3 regions of the Nocardioides sp. W7 genome follow, and region 1 is predicted to be linked to each of the others. Evidence: predicted binding sites of a transcription regulator. Region 1 holds the regulator's gene; each other region holds the start of a gene.
The links. Region 1 encodes LexA, which represses DNA repair genes until DNA is damaged. Its sites were predicted from a motif close to TCGAACANNTGTTCGA; they were not measured.
Positions count from the first base shown of each region.

Region 1 (5,900 bases):
TTGAACGCCTCGCGGTACGGGCTCTTCGCCCGTCGGTCGACGCTTCCTCGCGGCTGGCGGGCCCGTCGTGACGTGGACAGGTTGCGGGCCAGGTCTTGGCGCAGGCTGCCGCGGGTCTGGACGTAGAGCGCCTGGTAGATCGTCTCGTGCGACACACGGTCCATGATCGTGCGTGGGTGATCACCACGCAGGACCGTGGCGATCAGCTGGGGTGACCAGCCTTCATCCATCCAGGCCTCGATCCGGCGACACAGTCCGGGGTTCTCGAGGAGTCGGAACGGTTTTGGTCGTCGACGCCTCAGCAGTGCCTGGCGGTGCGCCAAGGAACCGTAGTAGCTGCCGTCGGGTCCGCTGTTGCGGGCAATCTCGCGGCTGATGATCGACTTGTCCCGCCCGATCAACGCACCGATCGCTTCCAGGCTCGGTCCACGTCGCCCCGCACGCTCGGCAAGCAGCCGCTGCTGCACCCCCGCCGCGATCACCGCGCGATCCTCACTGCTCAACCGCCGACGCAGACCAGGCTCGCCCGACACTCCTCGCGCCGGGCGTTCATGCCCCGCAACAGTCCCGAGCCCACCGTCTGGTCCATGCAGGATCCTCAGCGTCACGGGCGCAGCCTGACGCCACCACACGCCCGCGGTATCGCGTGACACGCCCACCAACCGAGCCGAGTGCCACACCGAACGACCCGCACAGATCGAATCAAACAACCGCGCACGAACCTCGTACGGCAGCGGTCGACGTCCCATCACCAACACCTCACTCACTAGGTGTTGCTTCGACCGCCTGAGCCTGCCGTCGTCTCATCCCCGCTGGTGTGACGGACTACCCCGACGGCCCCGACAACGGGCCGAGCCCGGCCTCAGGCGCCGCGACCGACGAGGGCAGCGAGGTCACGCCACCACGACAGCCGGTTCGGTCGACCGTCGTAGTCGCGGCGCTGGTTGGCGCCGCTCGTCCCCGGGAGCACGAAGACCTGCGCGGGCCCGACGTACCAGTCCTGGACTCCCAGGTGCGGCCGTCCCGGGCGACCAAGCGCACGCGCGGCCTCGTGCGCGACGCCCTTGCTGGTGAACGCCAGCCACTCCGGTCGCCACCGCTCCACCTTCGCCGCCAGTTCGTCGACCTCCACCCAGCGCGGGTCCCAGTGCCCCACCAGGTCGGTCAGCCCGAATCCCAGCTCGGCGACCAGCCGGTCCTCGTCGGGGCGCAGCCGGCGGGGGCTCAGCCCGCTGAGATGGAGCGACTCCCAGAAGCTGTTGCCCGGCGAGGCGTAGTAGTGCTCGCGCCACTTGGTCGACTCCGCGCCGGCCAGGCCGCAGAAGACCACGATCGGCTCAGGACCCACGATGTCCGGAAGCACCTCCACGTCTTCACTCTCCGGGCCGCACCAAACTCAGGGCACGGAGCTGCCGCCGGATGCGCGGGTCCTCCCACACCGTGTGGGTCGGTGCGACACAATGACCGGCGTGGCGGGCGAGGGAAAGCGAGCAGGGTCGCGACGTGCCGCACGCCCACCGCGGACCTTCCGCCCCCGACTGCTGCTGCTCGCCGTCGGGGTGACCCTGGCGGTCGTCGCCTGGGGCTACCTTGTGTACGCCGCCATCGACTTCGGCGCGAGCGCCCGATCCGGTGACGAGCGCGCCTGGCTGTTCCTCGCCCTCGCCTCGGCCGGCGCGATCGCCTGCCTCTTCCTCGGCCTGATGATGGTCGCCCGTCTGCTCCGCGGGCTCGGCATCACCGCTCCCCCGCCGTCACCGGAGTCCCCCGTGCCGTCGGAGACGGCGGACCGGACCCCGCCCGCGCCGCGCCCGCCCGGTGGCCGGCGCGCGGCCCGCTGACCCCCTCGGACACCGAAACGCCGCAGGGGCGGGGCCACCTCGTGGCCCCGCCCCTGTCTTCCCCGGCTCGCCAGCCGGGGTCGAAGCGGCTGGCGAAGTCTGTGGTGGCGCTACTCCGTCGGGACCCGGAGCTCCTGGCCGGCGAGGAGCACCGTCGACTCCAGGCCGTTGAGGCGCTCGATGTGCTCGATCATCTCCTGGACCTGGCCGTCCTCGGCCGCACCTGCCGCGATGTCCCAGAGGGTCTCGCCGGTGCCGACCGTGACGACCGTCGTGGGCTCCGCGGTGCCCGGCTCGGGCGTGGCCACCGACCCGGCGGCGAGCATCAGGCCGATCCCGAGCACCAGGGTCAGCCCGAGCAGGAAGATCACCAGCCGGCCGCGCCGGGTGAGCCGGAGCTCGCCGCGAGTGAGGGACAGGTCGGACATCTGCATCGTGCTCATCGGGACCTCCTGGGGAAGTGGCGGTCAGCCTGGGTGCCTGGCCACGAGCGAATGTCTATCCGCGCCCACCGACAGTCCGGTGCTGGCCAGCTGGTCGATCAGACGTTCGATCGAACATGTGTGCGAGACTAGAGCACCTGTTCGAACGAAATCAAGAACCGGGGGAACATTTGTTCGAACGGATCGGGACGACACGCCCTTCGAACACATGTTTGAAGCCGGAGCCGCATCTCGGTACGGTGAGCCCACGAGCATCCCGGCGAAAGGCATCACCATGGCCACGAAGAAGAACGTCCGCGAGCTGCCCGACGGGCCGCCCGACGCCACCGGACTGACCCCGCGCCAGCAGCGCGTGCTCGCGCACATCAAGGACTGCATCGAGAAGCGCGGCTACCCGCCGAGCATGCGCGAGATCGGTGACGCCGTCGGGCTGACGAGCTCCTCGAGCGTGGCGCACCAGCTGAAGTCGCTGGAGGAGAAGGGCTTCCTCAAGCGCGACCCGCACCGGCCGCGCGCGCTGGAGGTGTTCCTGCCCGAGGTGATGGCCGCGCGGCGTGCCCTCTCCGGTGCCGACGAGTCGTCGTACGACGAGACCGGCGTCGGCGACGCCGCCCCGGTGCCGACCAACGTCCCCCTGCTCGGGCGGATCGCCGCCGGCGGACCGATCCTGGCCGAGGAGCGCTACGAGGACGTCTTCCCGCTCCCCCGTCAGCTGGTCGGCGAGGGTGAGCTCTTCCTCCTCGAGGTCGCCGGTGACTCGATGGTCGACGCCGCGATCTGCAGCGGTGACTACGTGGTGATCCGCAAGGAGCAGACCGCCGAGAACGGCGACATCGTCGCCGCCCTCCTCGACGGCGAGGCCACCGTCAAGACCTTCAAGCGCAAGGACGGGAAGGTCTGGCTGATGCCCCACAACGAGGCCTACGACCCGATCGACGGCACCCACGCGACGATCCTGGGGAAGGTCACCGCGGTCCTGCGCAAGGTCTGAGCGAGGAGGCTGGACCGGGCCGTTCACGAGGGCGGGCGTGCGAGGATTGCCCGCCCGCTCCCTCCCGGTTGGAGACCTCGTGCCCGCACGCCACCGCACGCTGCTCGCGACCGTCGGCGCCGCCGTCCTCGCCGCCGCGCTGCTGACTCAGCCGGGCGCCGCCTCAGGCGCGAGCGGCTGGGACGGCGAGCCGGTCGGACACCCGATCGAGGGCCCGGCAGCCCGCGCCGCCCAGGTGCTCGAGGAGGCGGACGGCCTCCTGCGCGGCAGCTCGTCGGGCCGCGACGCCAGCCTGGTGCTGCTCGAGCTCGCCCGGAGCCGAACCGCTCTCCCGGCGGCCCGCCGGGCGGAGGCCGATCGGATCCTGGCCCGACCCACGGACAACCCCGACCCCCAGCAGTTCGGCTACCGGGCCGGCGCCCAGCCGACCGCGGCGTGCCAGGACGGCTTCTGCGTGCACTGGGCGCGCCAGACCTCCGACGCCCCCGATCTCTCCGACGGCAACGGCAACGGCCGCCCCGACTACGTCGACCTGGTCTTCACGACCCTGGCCGAGGTCAGCGGCACCTACGCGGGCGCCGGCTACCGCCGCCCGGTCGCGGACGGCATCCGCGGTGGCGGACTCGACCAGTTCGACGTCTACCTCGTCGACAGCGGCACCCGCGGGGACGGGATCTACGGCTACTGCGCCCCCGAGGGAGTCACGAGCGCCCAGCAGCGCAGCGCCACGGCGTACTGCGCGCTCGACAACGACTTCGCCGAGTTCCCGTCCCACACCCCCACCGAGAACCTCCAGGTGACGCTCGCGCACGAGTACTTCCACGCGGTCCAGCTGGCCTACGACCTCACCGAGGACCCGTGGTTCCTCGAGTCGACGGCCACCTGGGTCGAGGACGAGGTGTACGACGGCGTCAACGACAACGTGCAGTACCTCCGGAACAGCCCGATGAGCCAGCCCGGGGTCCCGCTCGACCAGGGCGAGGGGATGCGGGTCTACGGCAGCTGGATCTTCTTCCGCCACCTCAGCGAGGTGGAGCCACGCGCACAGGGCGGGCTGCCCACGATCATCCGGGAGATCTGGGAGCGAGCCGCCGGACCGGCGTACTCGATCCAGGCCGTGGAGGCCGTGCTGGGCGAGCGCGGACGGTCGATGACCGCGACCGTCGCCCGGTTCTCCGCCGCCAACCGCCATCCCAGGAGCAGCTACGCGGAGGGCTCGCGCTACCCCGCGACCACGCCGGAGAGCAGCGCCCGGGTCGCGCGCGGGCAGAGCCGCCGCGCCGCGCTCACCCTCGACCACCTCGGCAGCGGGACCCTGCGCTACCGACCCGACACCGGTGCGTCCCGGCGCGCCGGCAGGCTCCGGATCACCGTCGACCTCCCGCGCCGCAGCCGACCGACGGCCGCGGTCCTCACCGTGCGTCAGGAGTCGGGCCGGCTGCGGACCCGGGTCGTGCGGGTCGACCGGTCGGGGGGCGCCCGGATCACGCTCCCGTTCGCGGCCGGCCGGGTCAGGTACGTCGACGTCACGCTGGTCAACGCCGCCACCCGCTACCGCTGCGGCCGCGGCACGGTCCACTCCTGCCGGGGCCGCTCGCTCGACGACGACCTGACCCTGCGGGTGCAGGTCCGCGCGCTGGCGTAGTCGCTCAGGCCTCAGCCGGCGGCGAGCCGGGCCAGGGCCTTGCGGACCACGGCCGGGTCGGTGGTGGTCCACATCGGCGGCAGGCTGGACTTGAGGAAGCCGCCGTAGCGAGCGGTCGCCAGCCGAGGATCGAGGACGGCGACGACGCCGCGGTCGGAGGTGGTGCGGATCAGTCGACCGGCGCCCTGCGCCATCAGCAGCGCGGCGTGCGTGGCGGCGACCTGCATGAACCCGTTGCCGCCGGCCTTGTCGGCCGCCCGCTGGCGCGCCGACATCAGCGGGTCGTCGGGACGCGGGAAGGGGATCCGGTCGATGAGCACCAGCTGGCAGGTCTCGCCCGGCACGTCGAGGCCCTGCCACAGCGACAAGGTGCCGAACAGGCAGGTGTGCGGGTCGGCGACGAACTGCTTCGCCAGCTCGGGCAGCTGGGCGTCGCCCTGGGCGAGCGTGGTCAGGTGCGGCAGCCGCTCGCGGACCACCTCTGCGGCGGCCTCGGCGGCCCGCCGCGACGAGAACAGCCCGAGCGTGCGCCCCTCGGCCGCGTCGACCAGCTCGACGATCTCGTCGAGCTGGGCCTTGACCAGGCCGTCGCGGCCGGGCGGCGGCAGGTGGCGCGCGACGTACAGGATGCCCTGCTGCCCGTAGTCGAACGGCGAGCCGACGTCGATGCCGCGCCACGGCAGGCCGCTGCCGGCGGCGTGCGCGTCGGCGGGCGCGCCCTCCAGGACCCGCTCACTGGCCTTGAGCCCGACACCGGTGGCCACTGCGCCGAAGTCGCCGCCGAGCATCAGGGTCGCCGAGGTCATCACGACCGTCTTGTCGGTCAGCAGCTTGTCGCGCATCGTGCCCCAGACCTGGAGCGGCGCGACGCAGAGCCGCGGCGGGAGCCGCTCGGAGCCCTCGGTCAGCCAGAGCACGTCGGCGTCGGAGCCGGACGCCATCCGTTCGGCGGTCGCGAACACCTCCTGCACCGCGCCCCG
Region 1 is NZ_CP095078.1:1,926,945-1,932,844, reverse strand. It holds gene MUB56_RS09150 (IS30 family transposase) at 1-608, opposite strand, end outside; gene MUB56_RS09145 (mismatch-specific DNA-glycosylase) at 863-1,369, opposite strand; gene MUB56_RS09140 (hypothetical protein) at 1,470-1,841, shown strand; gene MUB56_RS09135 (LysM peptidoglycan-binding domain-containing protein) at 1,952-2,284, opposite strand; gene lexA (transcriptional repressor LexA) at 2,559-3,275, shown strand; gene MUB56_RS09125 (MXAN_6640 family putative metalloprotease) at 3,355-4,920, shown strand; gene MUB56_RS09120 (ATP-dependent DNA helicase) at 4,932-5,900, opposite strand, start outside.

Region 2 (5,900 bases), 2.5 Mb from region 1:
GCGTGGCGGCGTCGGAGGGCGACGCGGCCGCGACGGATGTCCAGGAGCGGGTCGGCGATGGGGACGGGTGCGCGCTGTCCGAGTGCGCGGAGTCGGTCGGCGAACTGGTCGAGGTCGTTCATCGGACTTCTCCTGGGGTGTCGCTGGTTGTGGTTGCCGAGGAGGCTGCTGGTTCGGGGGTGAGGATGCGGCGGAGTGCCGCGAGTGCGGCGGAGGTCTGGCTCTTGACGGTGCCGATGCCGACTCCGAGGTCGTGGGCGGTCTCTTCGACGGACAGGCCCCAGTAGTGGCGCAGGACGACCACCCGGCGTTGTCCTGCTGGGAGCCCGCGGAGTGCGAGCCAGAGCTCGTCGGACTCCTCGTCCGGCCCGGGAGTTGAGGTCGTGTCGGGTGGCTGTGCGGTCGGGCGTTCGCGACGCCATGGCCGACGGCTGTCGTCGATGTGTCCGTTGACCAGCATCCGGCGGACGTAGGCGTCGATGTTGCCGACGCGAGAGACGCGCGGCCAGGCGAGGTAGAGCTTGGTCAGCGCCTCCTGGACGAGGTCCTCGGCCCGGTGCGGGTCACCGCAGAGCAGCCAGGCACTCCGGTAGAGATGCGCCCGTCGTCCGGCGACATACGCACCGAAGTCCTCGTCTCGTGACACGACTTGCCTCCTGTCTTCCTCTTCATCCACGTTGACGGAAGTCATGGCCCGGAAGGTTGGCGATGTCGGCAACTTCTTTCTCATCGCCGGGGCTTCGGTCGCTCCGCGGTGTCGGTCGACTCTGCCCATCAGGGCCGTGGGGTGTTGGTGTCGTCCGGCGCTCTTGCCGGAGCAGCCGGCGGCCGACCGGTCAGCGGGATGCTGTCGGGCGAGCCCCGTGCCCGGCCCCTACGGTCCGGGCACAGCCAACACCTAGGAGCGAGCATGGCCGACCGACTGCAGGACAGGACCGCCATCGTCACCGGTGGCGCCAACGGGATCGGCCGCGGGATCGTCCGCGCGTTCGTCGCCGAAGGCGCCCGGGTGCTCTTCGTCGACGTCGACGAGGCCCGCGGCGAGGAGCTGGCCGCCGAGCTCGGCGACGCCGTCCGCTTCCTGCCGATCGACATCTCCCAGGAGGCCAACGCCGAGGTCATCCGGGACGCTGCGGTCTCGACGTACGGCGCGATCCACGTGCTCGTCAACAACGCCCACGCGAGCCGGCAGGCGCCCTTCGTCGACACCACGATGGAGATGTTCGCGCTCTCGTTCGACACCGGGTTCTACCCGGCGTTCTGGCTGATGCGCGCCTGCTACCCGGACCTGAAGCTCACCCGCGGCTCGGTGATCAACTTCGCCTCCGGCGCCGGGCTGATCGGGCGCCCCACCCAGCTGTCGTACGCCGCTGCGAAGGAGGCCGTGCGCGCCATGAGCCGGGTGGCCGCTCACGAGTGGGCCCGCGACGACATCAACGTCAACGTCATCTCGCCGCTGGCCCGCACCGAGGGCGTGGACCGGTTCCTGGCCGAGCACCCCGAGCAGGAGGCCGCGCTGCTGAGCGGCGCCCCGCTGGGACGGCTGGGCGACCCCGAGGCCGACATCGGCCGTACCGCGGTCTTCCTGGCCAGCGACGACGCGTCCTACATCACCGGCCAGACGCTGATGGTCGACGGCGGCGGCGTGATGCTGCGCTGACCGGTGACCGCCCGCGACCGCGGGTCCGGGTCGTGCGTCACCGAATCGGGCCCGTGCGGTCGAGTGGCGATCGCCGAAGGAGGGTGGGGCCGGCCGGACGGCTGACACGGGCCGCAGAACAGCGCCGACGTGAGCTCCTCGATCCTCTGGCTCGATCGTCTGGCTCGAGCCACTCGGCCGCCTTCTGGCACTCGCCAGCATGCGCCCCGAGTCGTACGGTGACCTCATGACCGACACCGGCTCAGACGCCGGCGGCGCACCTTTGCCTGGCGCGCCGGTTGCTCCGCGCGCCGAGCGAGCTGCACCCAGGGAGCCGGTCAATCCGATGGCGGTCCTCGCCTACGACAGCGCCAGGGACAGGTTGAAGAGCCAGGACACCACCCTGGGGAACCTTCGCACTCGCTCCACCACCCTGCTGTCCAGTGCCGCCGTGCTCACCACGGTCGCCGCAGCCGTCGGCCTGCTCTACACCGACTCCACCAAGGGGCCCGTCCTGGAAGAGTGGGCGTCGTGGACGCTGATGGCCCTCGTCGCCGTCAACGGCATCTGCGCCATGTGCATCGTTTGGCCCGCGTCGTCATGGGTCTTCGTACCCAGCCCGGCCAAGCTCATCGAGTACTACGAGAACGATGAGGACGAGACTGCCGCCCGGATCGGGATGGTCGAGGTGATTCGGCAGGGCAGGGAGAGGAATGACGCGGAGATCCAGTGGCGCGTCGAGGCCTTCCGTGTCCAGATCGTCGCCCTTGTCGCCGAGGTCCTCGTACTCGTGTACGCCCTGACGCGACTCCACTAGTCCGGTGCAACCAGTCACTCGTCCGGGCAGCCGGGCTCGGAAAAGGAGACCACGATGACGTTCGAGGATGACGACGGGGCCGGCGGACGCCGGCGCTTCGGCGACGATTGGGACGGACCAAACGTCTCGCCCGATGAGGAGGGCGATGCGAACCCCACGGACGACGACTCGGAGAACGACGCGGCGGACGCGAACCCCCGCGAGTAACGGCCTCACGTTGTCCTCCACAGGCTGATGCGCCCAGTGGCAGGCAGCCGGGTCGAAGGATCCGCTGTGGACGCGGTTCGTCGACCCCGCCCTCGATCCGGAGCGTCGGCGGTGGACCGATGAACGGACCATCCGGGCTGGACACGATCTGCGCCTTCGGTGACTCACCCGCGATGGATGATCCGCTGCGCCTCCGTCGAGGCCATGCTGAGTACGCCGGCGATCGGCAGGCGGAAGGTCTGCAGGGGCGCGTCGGCTTCCGTGGAGGACACGATGTGCCGATGGCTCGCCTACTCGGGTTCGCCCGTGTCCATCGAGGACCTTCTGTACAAGCCGCAGAACTCCCTGGTCGTGCAGAGCCTGCACTCCCGTCTGGGTGCGGAGCCGACGAACGGGGACGGCTTCGGGGTGGGCTGGTACGGCAGCACGGAGACGCCAGGGGTGTTTCGCAGTGCCGAGCCGGCCTGGAACGATCGCAACCTCCGGGAACTGGCGGCGCACGTCGCCTCGCCGCTCGTCTTCGCGCACATCCGTGCCTCCATCGGTTCCCCGGTGCAGCAGACGAACTGCCATCCGTTCCGGCACGGTCGTTGGCTGTGGATGCACAACGGGTACCTCGACGGCTTCGCGGCGCTGAAGCGGGACCTCCTGGTGACGGTCGACCCTGACCTGTTCCCCTCGATCGAGGGTTCGACGGACTCGGAGCTGTTCTTCTTCCTGGCCCTGACGTTCGGGTTGGCCGAGGACCCGCCGGCCGCGGTGGCCCGCGCGGTCGGCTGCATCGAGGAGACGGCGCAGCGACACGGAGTGGCGTTCCCGGTGCAGATGACGGTGGCGACCACGGACGGCCAGACCGTGTGGGCCTTTCGCTACTCCAGCGAGGGGCGCTCGCGTTCCCTGTTCCACAGCACCGATGTCTCGACCCTGCGCCACCAGTATCCCGACAACCCGATGCTGCACGGTCTGTCGGACGATGCCCGCCTCGTGGTCTCTGAGCCACTGGGCGACCTGCGGGGCGCCTGGCGCGAGGTCCCGGAGTCGACCTCCATCACGGTCCGCGGGGGTGCGGAGGAGCTACACGACTTCGAACCGGCCTAGGTCCCGTGCCTAGTCCGCTGCGGACGTCCCGCGCGCCTGAGTGAGGGACGTCGCAGCATCCTCCCGGCTGCCTGCCGGGGTGTCGCGCACCTTGTCGTGAGGGTGCCGAGCGGCAGATCGCGTGCGTCGATGCCGCGCGACCATCGGACCAAGGACGATGCACGACGGACGACGTGTGGGGGCCTGTGGAAGACCCACGCGTTCGAACGTGCGTTCGAGTAGAATTGGAGCATCATCCCGCACCGTTTGTGGAGCTCTCGGAGGCTCGCATGGACCACCCGATCCGGGTCGCCGCCCAGGTCATTGACGGTGCCCTGAAGTCGGTCGCCGATGTGAACCCGGCGTTCATGACCACCCCCGACAAGGCCGCCGCCCTGGTCGAGCTCGCCGCGATCGAGGACCGGGTCGGCGAGCTGCGGCTGCGGGTCACCGCCGACGCTTCTGACGTCGCGGAGGAGTCGGGCGCCCGAGACATCGGGGCCTGGACCGCGGCCGCGACGCGGCGTCGTCGTGGTAATTGCGCTGCCGACTTGCGCCTCGCGTTGGCGTTGGCCGACCGTCCGGTGTTGGCAACGGCGGTGCGTGAGGGTGAGGTGAACCTCGACCAGGCCCGGGCGATCGCGGTGTCTCTCGCCGAGCTGCCGGCCGACGTCGACGCCGCGATCCTCGACCAGGCCGAGGCCGCGTTGGTGGCGTACGCCGCGCGCTTCGACCCGATCGAGCTGCGCCGCCTGGGTCGTCGGATCCTCGACGTCGTCGCCCCCGAGATTGCCGAGGCCGTCGAGGCCCGGCACCTGGCCGACCTCGAAGCCTCCGCCCAGCAGCGGATGCGCCTCGGGCTGCGGTCGCTGGGTGATGGGACCACGCGGATCACCGGACTGATCCCGGACGCCACTGCGGCGCGACTGGCGACGTACTTGCATGCCTTCACCAACCCCCGCCGCGACGACGCCGACCCCGAACCAGCGGAGGCGCGGCGGACTCCGCATGGGCGGAAGGCCGCCCGCGCGTTCTGCCAGCTCCTGGAGACCCTCGACCCCACCCGGCTCCCGATCCACGGCGGCGACGCCACCACCCTGGTCGTGACCATGTCGCTGGAGTCGCTCCGCGCGGAGCTCGGCACCGCGACCCTCGGCAACCCGGCCCCGGGCGACTCGGTCGACCGGATCACCGCCGACGAAGCGCGTCGTCTGGCCTGCACCGCGCACCTCGTCCCGGCCGTCCTCGGCGGCAAGGGCGAGGTCCTCGACCTCGGCCGCTCCCAGCGCCTCTTCACTCGCGTCCAGCGCCGCGCCCTGGCCCTGACCGATCGCGAGTGCCGCGCGGAGGGCTGCCGGGTCCCGGCGCCGTGGTGCGAGGCGCATCACGCCGGTGCCCCCTGGGCCGCCGGCGGGCGCACCGACCTGGCCGACGGGATGCTGCTCTGCTCCCACCACCATCATCGAGCCCACGACCCGACTTGCACCTCCGAGCGGCTCCCCGACGGCGGCGTCCGCTTCCACAGGCGGACGTAGGCCGATGTGCGTCATTGGCGGTGAAAGGGACTGTGAGGATCGCGGACGCAGCCTGATGGTGATGGGCTGTGGGTTGGCAGCGCTCTCAACTGTGTTCTCGACTGAGAACTTGGATGTCGCATTAGTGACAGCCAAGCCGACGACCGCCCCAGCGTTAGTCGCTCGTCGGGAGTGGCAAGAGCATCTCGGCCTGCTCGGGGATCTTCATCGCGACCGGAGCAGGGTTGTCGCGGTACGACGTGCTGGCTGCGACGGATCGGACCTTCAGGGCCACATCGCGAGCGGCGAACACGAGGATCGATCCGCCGCCCGCCGCTGGCGCTAGGTCCACGTCATCAACCAGAACCGCTGGGTGTCATTCCGCTCAGCGGAGTCCCTGCGCAAGCCGCGGGCCGAGGTCCCGGGCAAGCCGGGGAGAAGACCACTCGCGGCTACATCACCGTCTCCACCTGCGCCACGCCCGAGGACCACGCCCGCGGCAACGACTGGACCGACCGGTTCGGCAACCCCGAGCACCGGATCGACAAGGTCGGCAAGCCGATCGAGAGGGTCCCGATCCCGAAGCGGTAGGTGGGTTCCCGCGCGACTCCGGTCGCTCGCCGAGGTCAGTTGCCGGGAGCCGAAC
Region 2 is NZ_CP095078.1:4,902,918-4,908,817, reverse strand. It holds gene MUB56_RS22915 (hypothetical protein) at 1-122, opposite strand, end outside; gene MUB56_RS22910 (SigE family RNA polymerase sigma factor) at 119-646, opposite strand; gene MUB56_RS22905 (SDR family oxidoreductase) at 911-1,660, shown strand; gene MUB56_RS22900 (hypothetical protein) at 1,887-2,456, shown strand; gene MUB56_RS22895 (hypothetical protein) at 2,511-2,663, shown strand; gene MUB56_RS22890 (class II glutamine amidotransferase) at 2,970-3,761, shown strand; gene MUB56_RS22885 (HNH endonuclease signature motif containing protein) at 4,031-5,275, shown strand; gene MUB56_RS22880 (hypothetical protein) at 5,430-5,606, opposite strand.
Region 2: a site for LexA is predicted at 3,964-3,979, ahead of MUB56_RS22885 (HNH endonuclease signature motif containing protein). Genes of this name have one in related genera too.

Region 3 (5,900 bases), 940 kb from region 1:
CGGCGACCGGTCGACGCGGGTGACCAGGGCGTGCCGCAGATCGATCTGGTGGCGGGCGAGCGCGCGCAGGATGTCCTCGGCGAGCTGGCCGCGGCCGTGCACGGTGAGCGCGGTGGCGCCGTCCGGGGCGGAGCCGCCGGTGCGGACCACGAGCAGCGGGTCGCCGTGCAGCACCAGCTCCGGCGGCAGGTCGGCGAGCGCGGGCAGGTCACCCTCGACGCCCACGTGGCAGACCACGGGCGGGATCGCCGGCGTGGTGCGGTCGACGTACGACGCGAGTGCGGGCAGCCGTCGCGGGTCGACGGCGCAGACGACGACGTCGGCGTCCAGGTCGCCCGCGTCGGTCGCGACCGCCGCGACCCGGCCCTCGCGCAGCACCAGGTCGCGCGCGGTCGTCGACGTCAGCACCTCCACCTTCCGGGTGGCCAGCCGGTTCCCGAGCGCCTGCGCCAGTCCGACCATTCCGCCCGGCACCGTCCAGGCGCCGAAGCGCTGCTCGACGTACGCCTCCAGCCCGGCCCAGGCGGGGACGTTGCGCAGGTCGTGCCCGTCGGCGACGAAGGGGTGGCCGGCGACCAACCGCAGCCGCTCGTCCTTGAACGTCTTCCGCAGCCGCTTGTGCAGGGTCTCGCGGCTGTCCAGCCGGGCGGCGAGCTCGCGGGGCAGCGAGCCGGGCGTCCAGGGCACCTCGAGGTAGCCGCGGCGCAGCACCTCCCAGTCGTCGGTGTACGACGCCACGTGGTCGACCCACCGCTGGCCCAGCCCCGGCTCCAGGGCGTCGAAGGCCGCCAGCTGGGCGCCGCGCGGGCCCGCCGGGACCCGGACCCGGGTGTCGTCCTCGAACCGGTGCTCGCGCACGACCTCGAGCTGCTCCAGCTCCAGCTCGCGCTCCAGGGGCCGGCCGGACTTGCGGAACAGGTCGCGCAGCACCGCCGGCAGCAGCGTGTACGCCGGCCCCGCGTCCCAGCCGAAGCCGTCCGCCTCGACGCGACCGAGCGCGCCGCCCAGCTCCGCGGAGCGCTCCACGAGCGTGACCTGGTGGCCGAGCTTCGCGAGCCGTGCCGCGGACGCCAGTCCGCCGTACCCGCCACCCACGACCACCACCCGCGCCATGCCGGTGACCCTAGGGCTTAGCGGGTGCGGACGTCGGGGGCGGGCTCGAGGGCGCCGAAGGAGGAGCCGTACGTCGCGTCCAGGTGCGCGAGCAGCGCGGCCAGCGCCGGGGCGACCCGGCCGTCGGGACCGGGCGGCGAGCAGGGGTCGAGGGTGGCGTGGAAGCCGCTGGCCGTGTCGCTCGCGACCAGGGTGCCGGCCGCCTCGGCCAGGTGCAGCGGCACGCGGACGTCCGCCCCGAGCCGGGTGCCGGTCGCCAGGGCGACGACGTGGGCCTGCCGGTGCTCGTCGAGGAGCGGGACGACGGTCTCCACGTCCGCGGCGCGCAGCCCGGTGTCGACCCCGGCGAGCAGGTTGACGTGCAGCAGCGCGAACAGCTCGACGTCGGCGCGGGCGAGCAGGCTGAGCCCGGCCGACATCCGGGTGTTCAGCTCGGTCGGGCGGAACCCGTCGGCGCCCAGCACGCCGTCGACGCCGAACGCGCCGCGGTAGTCGTGCTCCGCAGCCAGGTGCGCGCCGACCCGCCGCGCGACCGCGCGCATCTCGTCGCGGTCGGCCGGGGGCGGGTCCCAGAAGGTGCCGAGTCCGCCGTAGAGCAGGCGCCGGGTCGACGGGTCGCGCAGCACCGCGATCTCGACGGGCCGGAACGCCGCCGTGCCGTCCGGCAGCACCATCGCGTGGATCGAGCAGGGCACCCCGTCGAGGAACGGCAGCACCCGCACCCGGGCACAGTGCTGGGCGAAGAACGCCCGGGCGGTCAGCTGGTCGTCCGGGTCGCGCACCCAGCGGACGTACTCACCGCCGCCGTTGAACCCGTCGCCGGACCAGACCGCGCCCAGCGGTCCGGAGAGGTCGGCGGTCGCGGCGGCGAGCGCGCCGGCGTCACCGGCGCCGACGAGCCGGTACGGCGGGTGGGTCACCCCGGCGCCCACCCACACCGCGTCGGCCCGCGACTTGTCCTCGAGCGCGAGGTACGACGCCGGCCGCCCGCCGGTCACCGTCCGGCCGTCGATCGGCTCGTCGCTCGTCACGAACGGCGCGGCCAGCCAGACCGCGCTGCGATCCGGGTCGAACCGGTCGATCGCCGCGCGGGCCGCGGTCGGCAGGGTGCGCACCAGGCGGTCCTGGCCGCCCAGCTCGTCGCTGACCAGGACGGCAGGCGGGGGAGTCACCTCGACGACGGCGTCGGGCTCGGCGACCGGACCGGTGCCGCGGCTGGTCGCCACGACCAGCACGCGACAGCCGAGCGCCTGCAGTCGTCGTACCCAGCCCGACCAGCCGGCCAGCGGGCCGGGGCCGACCACCACGCTGCGCCCGGCGTACAGCTCACCGAGCCGGGCGGTGACGGCCGCGCGGACCGCCGGGTCGCTCAGGTCGGTCTGGCCGGACACGGGCTACTCCACGTCGATCTCGGCCGCGCCGGTCAGCGCGAGCAGCTCCGCCACGGTGGTCGAGAACACCGCCGCGGGATGGCCGGCGGCGGCCCAGACCACCTCGTGCCGGCGCAGCCACGGGTCGAGGTACGTCGGCACGGGCGCGGGGTGGCCGATGGGGGAGACTCCGCCGATCACCTGCCCGGTGTGCTCGCGGACGAACTCCGGCTTCGCGCGCTTCAGCGCCTCGACGCCGATCGAGTCGGCGACCTTGGAGGTGTCCACCCGGTGCGCCCCGGAGGTCAGGATCAGCACGGGTCGCCCGCCCGCGTCGAAGAGCAGGCTGTTGGCGATCGCCCCCACCTCGCACCCGAGCGCCGCGGCGGCGAGTGCCGCGGTGTGGACGGTGTCCGGCAGAATGACGACCTCACCGGTGCCTCCGCGGCGTGCGTGCTCGTCTCGAAAGCGCGTGATCGTGGGGTGCTCCGTGGTCATGCTGCGACCCTAGCCAGCCCGCGGCACGTCCCGGGACCGGTTTTCGCAGGCGCGGCTCTCCTCGCGGCTCCACCCTCTGGAAAGGACCCACATGGCCGGGCACCAGCCGACCACCGTCACCCGCGCGACCCAGGTGCTGGGCGCGCTGCTGGCCCTCGGTGCGGTCGCGGCCGTCCTCTCGGTCGTCCTCGAGGACGCCCTGATCCGGTCGTGGGCCGAGCACAACCGGTCGGTGCGCAAGACCCTGGAGGCCGGGGGCCTCGACGCCGTCAAGGACAGCTCGGTGCACATCCCGGCATTCGCCCCCGTGGCCGTCGTGCTCTTCGTGGTGATCGCGGGGCTGGCCATGGTGCTGATGGCGTTCGTGCGGGCGGGGCACTCCTGGGCCCGGACCTGTCTGACGATCCTGATCGGCTTCACCGCGCTCGGCACCGTCGCCGGGCTCCGGACGACGCCACCGACCGTCTACGTCGTCTTCGCGGTGCTCTCGCTGCTGATCGAGATCGTCCTCGTGTACTTCCTCTACCACCGCGACACCGCCGGGTTCCTGCGCGCCTCGGACCGGGCCGGAAGCCCCGTCGACTGAGAGATCGCCTGGGCGCGGGGGGCGGGCGCGGGACGTCATGCGTGGTGGTTGCCGGGTAGCCGTCGAGCAGGCGTCGACCGAGCCGTCGAAGGAGCTCTTGACGCCCTGTCGGTGCGGCGGTGTACCGTGACGGCGTTCGAACAAATGTTCGAACGGTCCGACGGGAGCGACCTCGACCCCCGTTCCCGTCGGACCTCGGGGGTCGGTGGCACGAGGAGACGCGCATGCACGACGGACCGACGATCCCCAACCCCTACGCCCTGCCGGCGACCACGCACTCCTACCTCGCCCGGGCGGCGGAGTCGTTGAGCGAGGCGGTGGCGGCCACGGACGTGCCGACCCGCTACGCCTGCGCCCATGTGGCGGCACTGCGGGCCGCGGCGGCGCTGCTGGCCGCCCGGGCCCGGCCGACCCCGGTTCGGCGACGGCCCCAGAAGAACGCCTGGGTGCTGCTGACCGAGGTCGCGCCCGAGCTCGGCGAGTGGGCCGCCTTCTTCGCCTCGGGCGCCCCGAAGCGCGCGGCCGCCGAGGCCGGTTCCACCCGGGCGGTCAGTGCGCGCGAGGCCGACGACCTGGTGCGCGACGCCGACCGGTTCCTCGGAGTCGTGGAGCGGACGCTGGGCCTGGTGTCGCACGTCGGCGCGGTCGCGCCGGCCACCCGTGCCGGCTGACGTCGACGCGGTCGTCGCCCGGTCCCGACCTGTGACCGGCCTGGTCTCCCGGGACCCCCTAGGGTGGTCGGCATGCCAGCGACCGAGCGTCCGAGCGAGCGACCCAGCGAACGACGAGGCGCCGCCCGCACCGCCGTGGTCTGGGAGGCCCTGCGACCGGTCCTCGACGGATCGGCAGCCGGACTGGACGTCCTCGACATCGGCGGCGGGACCGGCGGGTTCGCGGTTCGTGTCGCCGAGCTCGGCCACCGCGTCGTCGTCGTCGATCCCAGCCCCGACGCCTTGGCGGCGCTCGCCCGCCGGGCGCGGGAGCAGGGCGTCGAGGTCGTCGGTCAGCAGGGCGACCTCTCGACCCTGCTCGACGCACCCGGCCCGGCGGCCGCCGACCTCGTCCTGTGCCACGGCGTCCTCGAGGTCGTCGACGACCCCGCCGCCGCCCTGGCCACCCTGCGCGAGGTGCTCCGCCCGGGCGGCACGCTCAGCCTCCTGGTCGCCCAGCGGCACGCCGCCGTGGTGGCCCGGGCGATGGCGGGGCACTTCCAGCAGGCCCTCGCGATGCTCGACGACCCGACGCCGTCCGGCCGGTCGGGCCGACGGTTCACCCACGACGAGCTGGTCGCGCTGCTGTCCGAGGCCGGCTTCGGTGCGCCCCGGGTCCACGGCGTGCGGGTCTTCGCCGACCTGGTGCCCGGCTCGCTGCTCGACCTCGAGCCCGGTGCCACCTCGGCGCTCGTCGCGCTCGAGCAGGCGGTCGCCGAGCGCCCCGAGTACCTCCCGCTCGCCACGCAGCTGCACGTCGTCGTGTCCCGCTGAGCCGAGCCGGCCGTGACGGCCGCCGTCGCGACGCCGATCCTGCATGTCGACATGGACGCGTTCTACGCCTCCGTGGTGACCCGGGACCGGCCCGACCTGCAGGACCGGCCCGTCATCGTCGGCGGCGGTCACCGCGGGGTGGTGCTGTCGGCGTCGTACCAGGCTCGGGCGTTCGGGGTCCGCTCCGGCATGCCCGGCGCGGAGGCCCGCCGGCGCTGTCCGCAGGCGGTGACCCTGGCTCCCGACTTCCACGCCTTCTCGACCGTCTCGCGCGCGGTCATGGAGACCTTCCGTCGGGTGACCCCGCTGGTCGAGGTGGTCTCGCTGGACGAGGCGTTCCTCGACGTCCGCGGCTCGGTACGCCGGCTCGGCCCACCGGATGCGATCGCCGAGCAGCTGCGCTCGCGGATCCACGACGAGCAGGGCATCACCTGCTCGGTCGGGCTTGCGGCCTCCCTCTCGGTCGCCAAGCTGGCCAGCCGCCGCGCGAAGCCGGACGGGGTGCTCGTGATCCCGCCCGAGGGGGTGGCCGACTACCTCCACCCGCTCGACGTCGGCGAGCTGTACGGCGTCGGCGCGAGCACTCGGGCGGCCCTGCGTCGGCTGGGCCTGCAGACCGTGGGCGACGTGGCCCGGATGCCGCTCGAGGTGCTGCAGCACCACCTCGGTCCGAGCTCCGGCACGCACCTGATGGCGCTCGCGTGGGGCAGCGACCGACGCGAGGTCGTGGCCCGCAACGCCGCCGGCTTCGGGCTGGGGGAGCCCGACCGGTCGATGGGGGCGCAGGAGACGTTCGTCCGGGACTCGGCCGACCGGGGGTTCGTGCTGCGCCAGCTGCTCCGGCTCGCG
Region 3 is NZ_CP095078.1:2,871,754-2,877,653, forward strand. It holds gene MUB56_RS13655 (NAD(P)/FAD-dependent oxidoreductase) at 1-1,113, opposite strand, end outside; gene MUB56_RS13660 (ATP-grasp domain-containing protein) at 1,131-2,504, opposite strand; gene MUB56_RS13665 (YbaK/EbsC family protein) at 2,508-2,981, opposite strand; gene MUB56_RS13670 (hypothetical protein) at 3,073-3,567, shown strand; gene MUB56_RS13675 (SAV_6107 family HEPN domain-containing protein) at 3,792-4,238, shown strand; gene MUB56_RS13680 (methyltransferase) at 4,311-5,051, shown strand; gene dinB (DNA polymerase IV) at 5,064-5,900, shown strand, end outside.
Region 3: a site for LexA is predicted at 3,704-3,719, ahead of MUB56_RS13675 (SAV_6107 family HEPN domain-containing protein). Genes of this name have one in related genera too.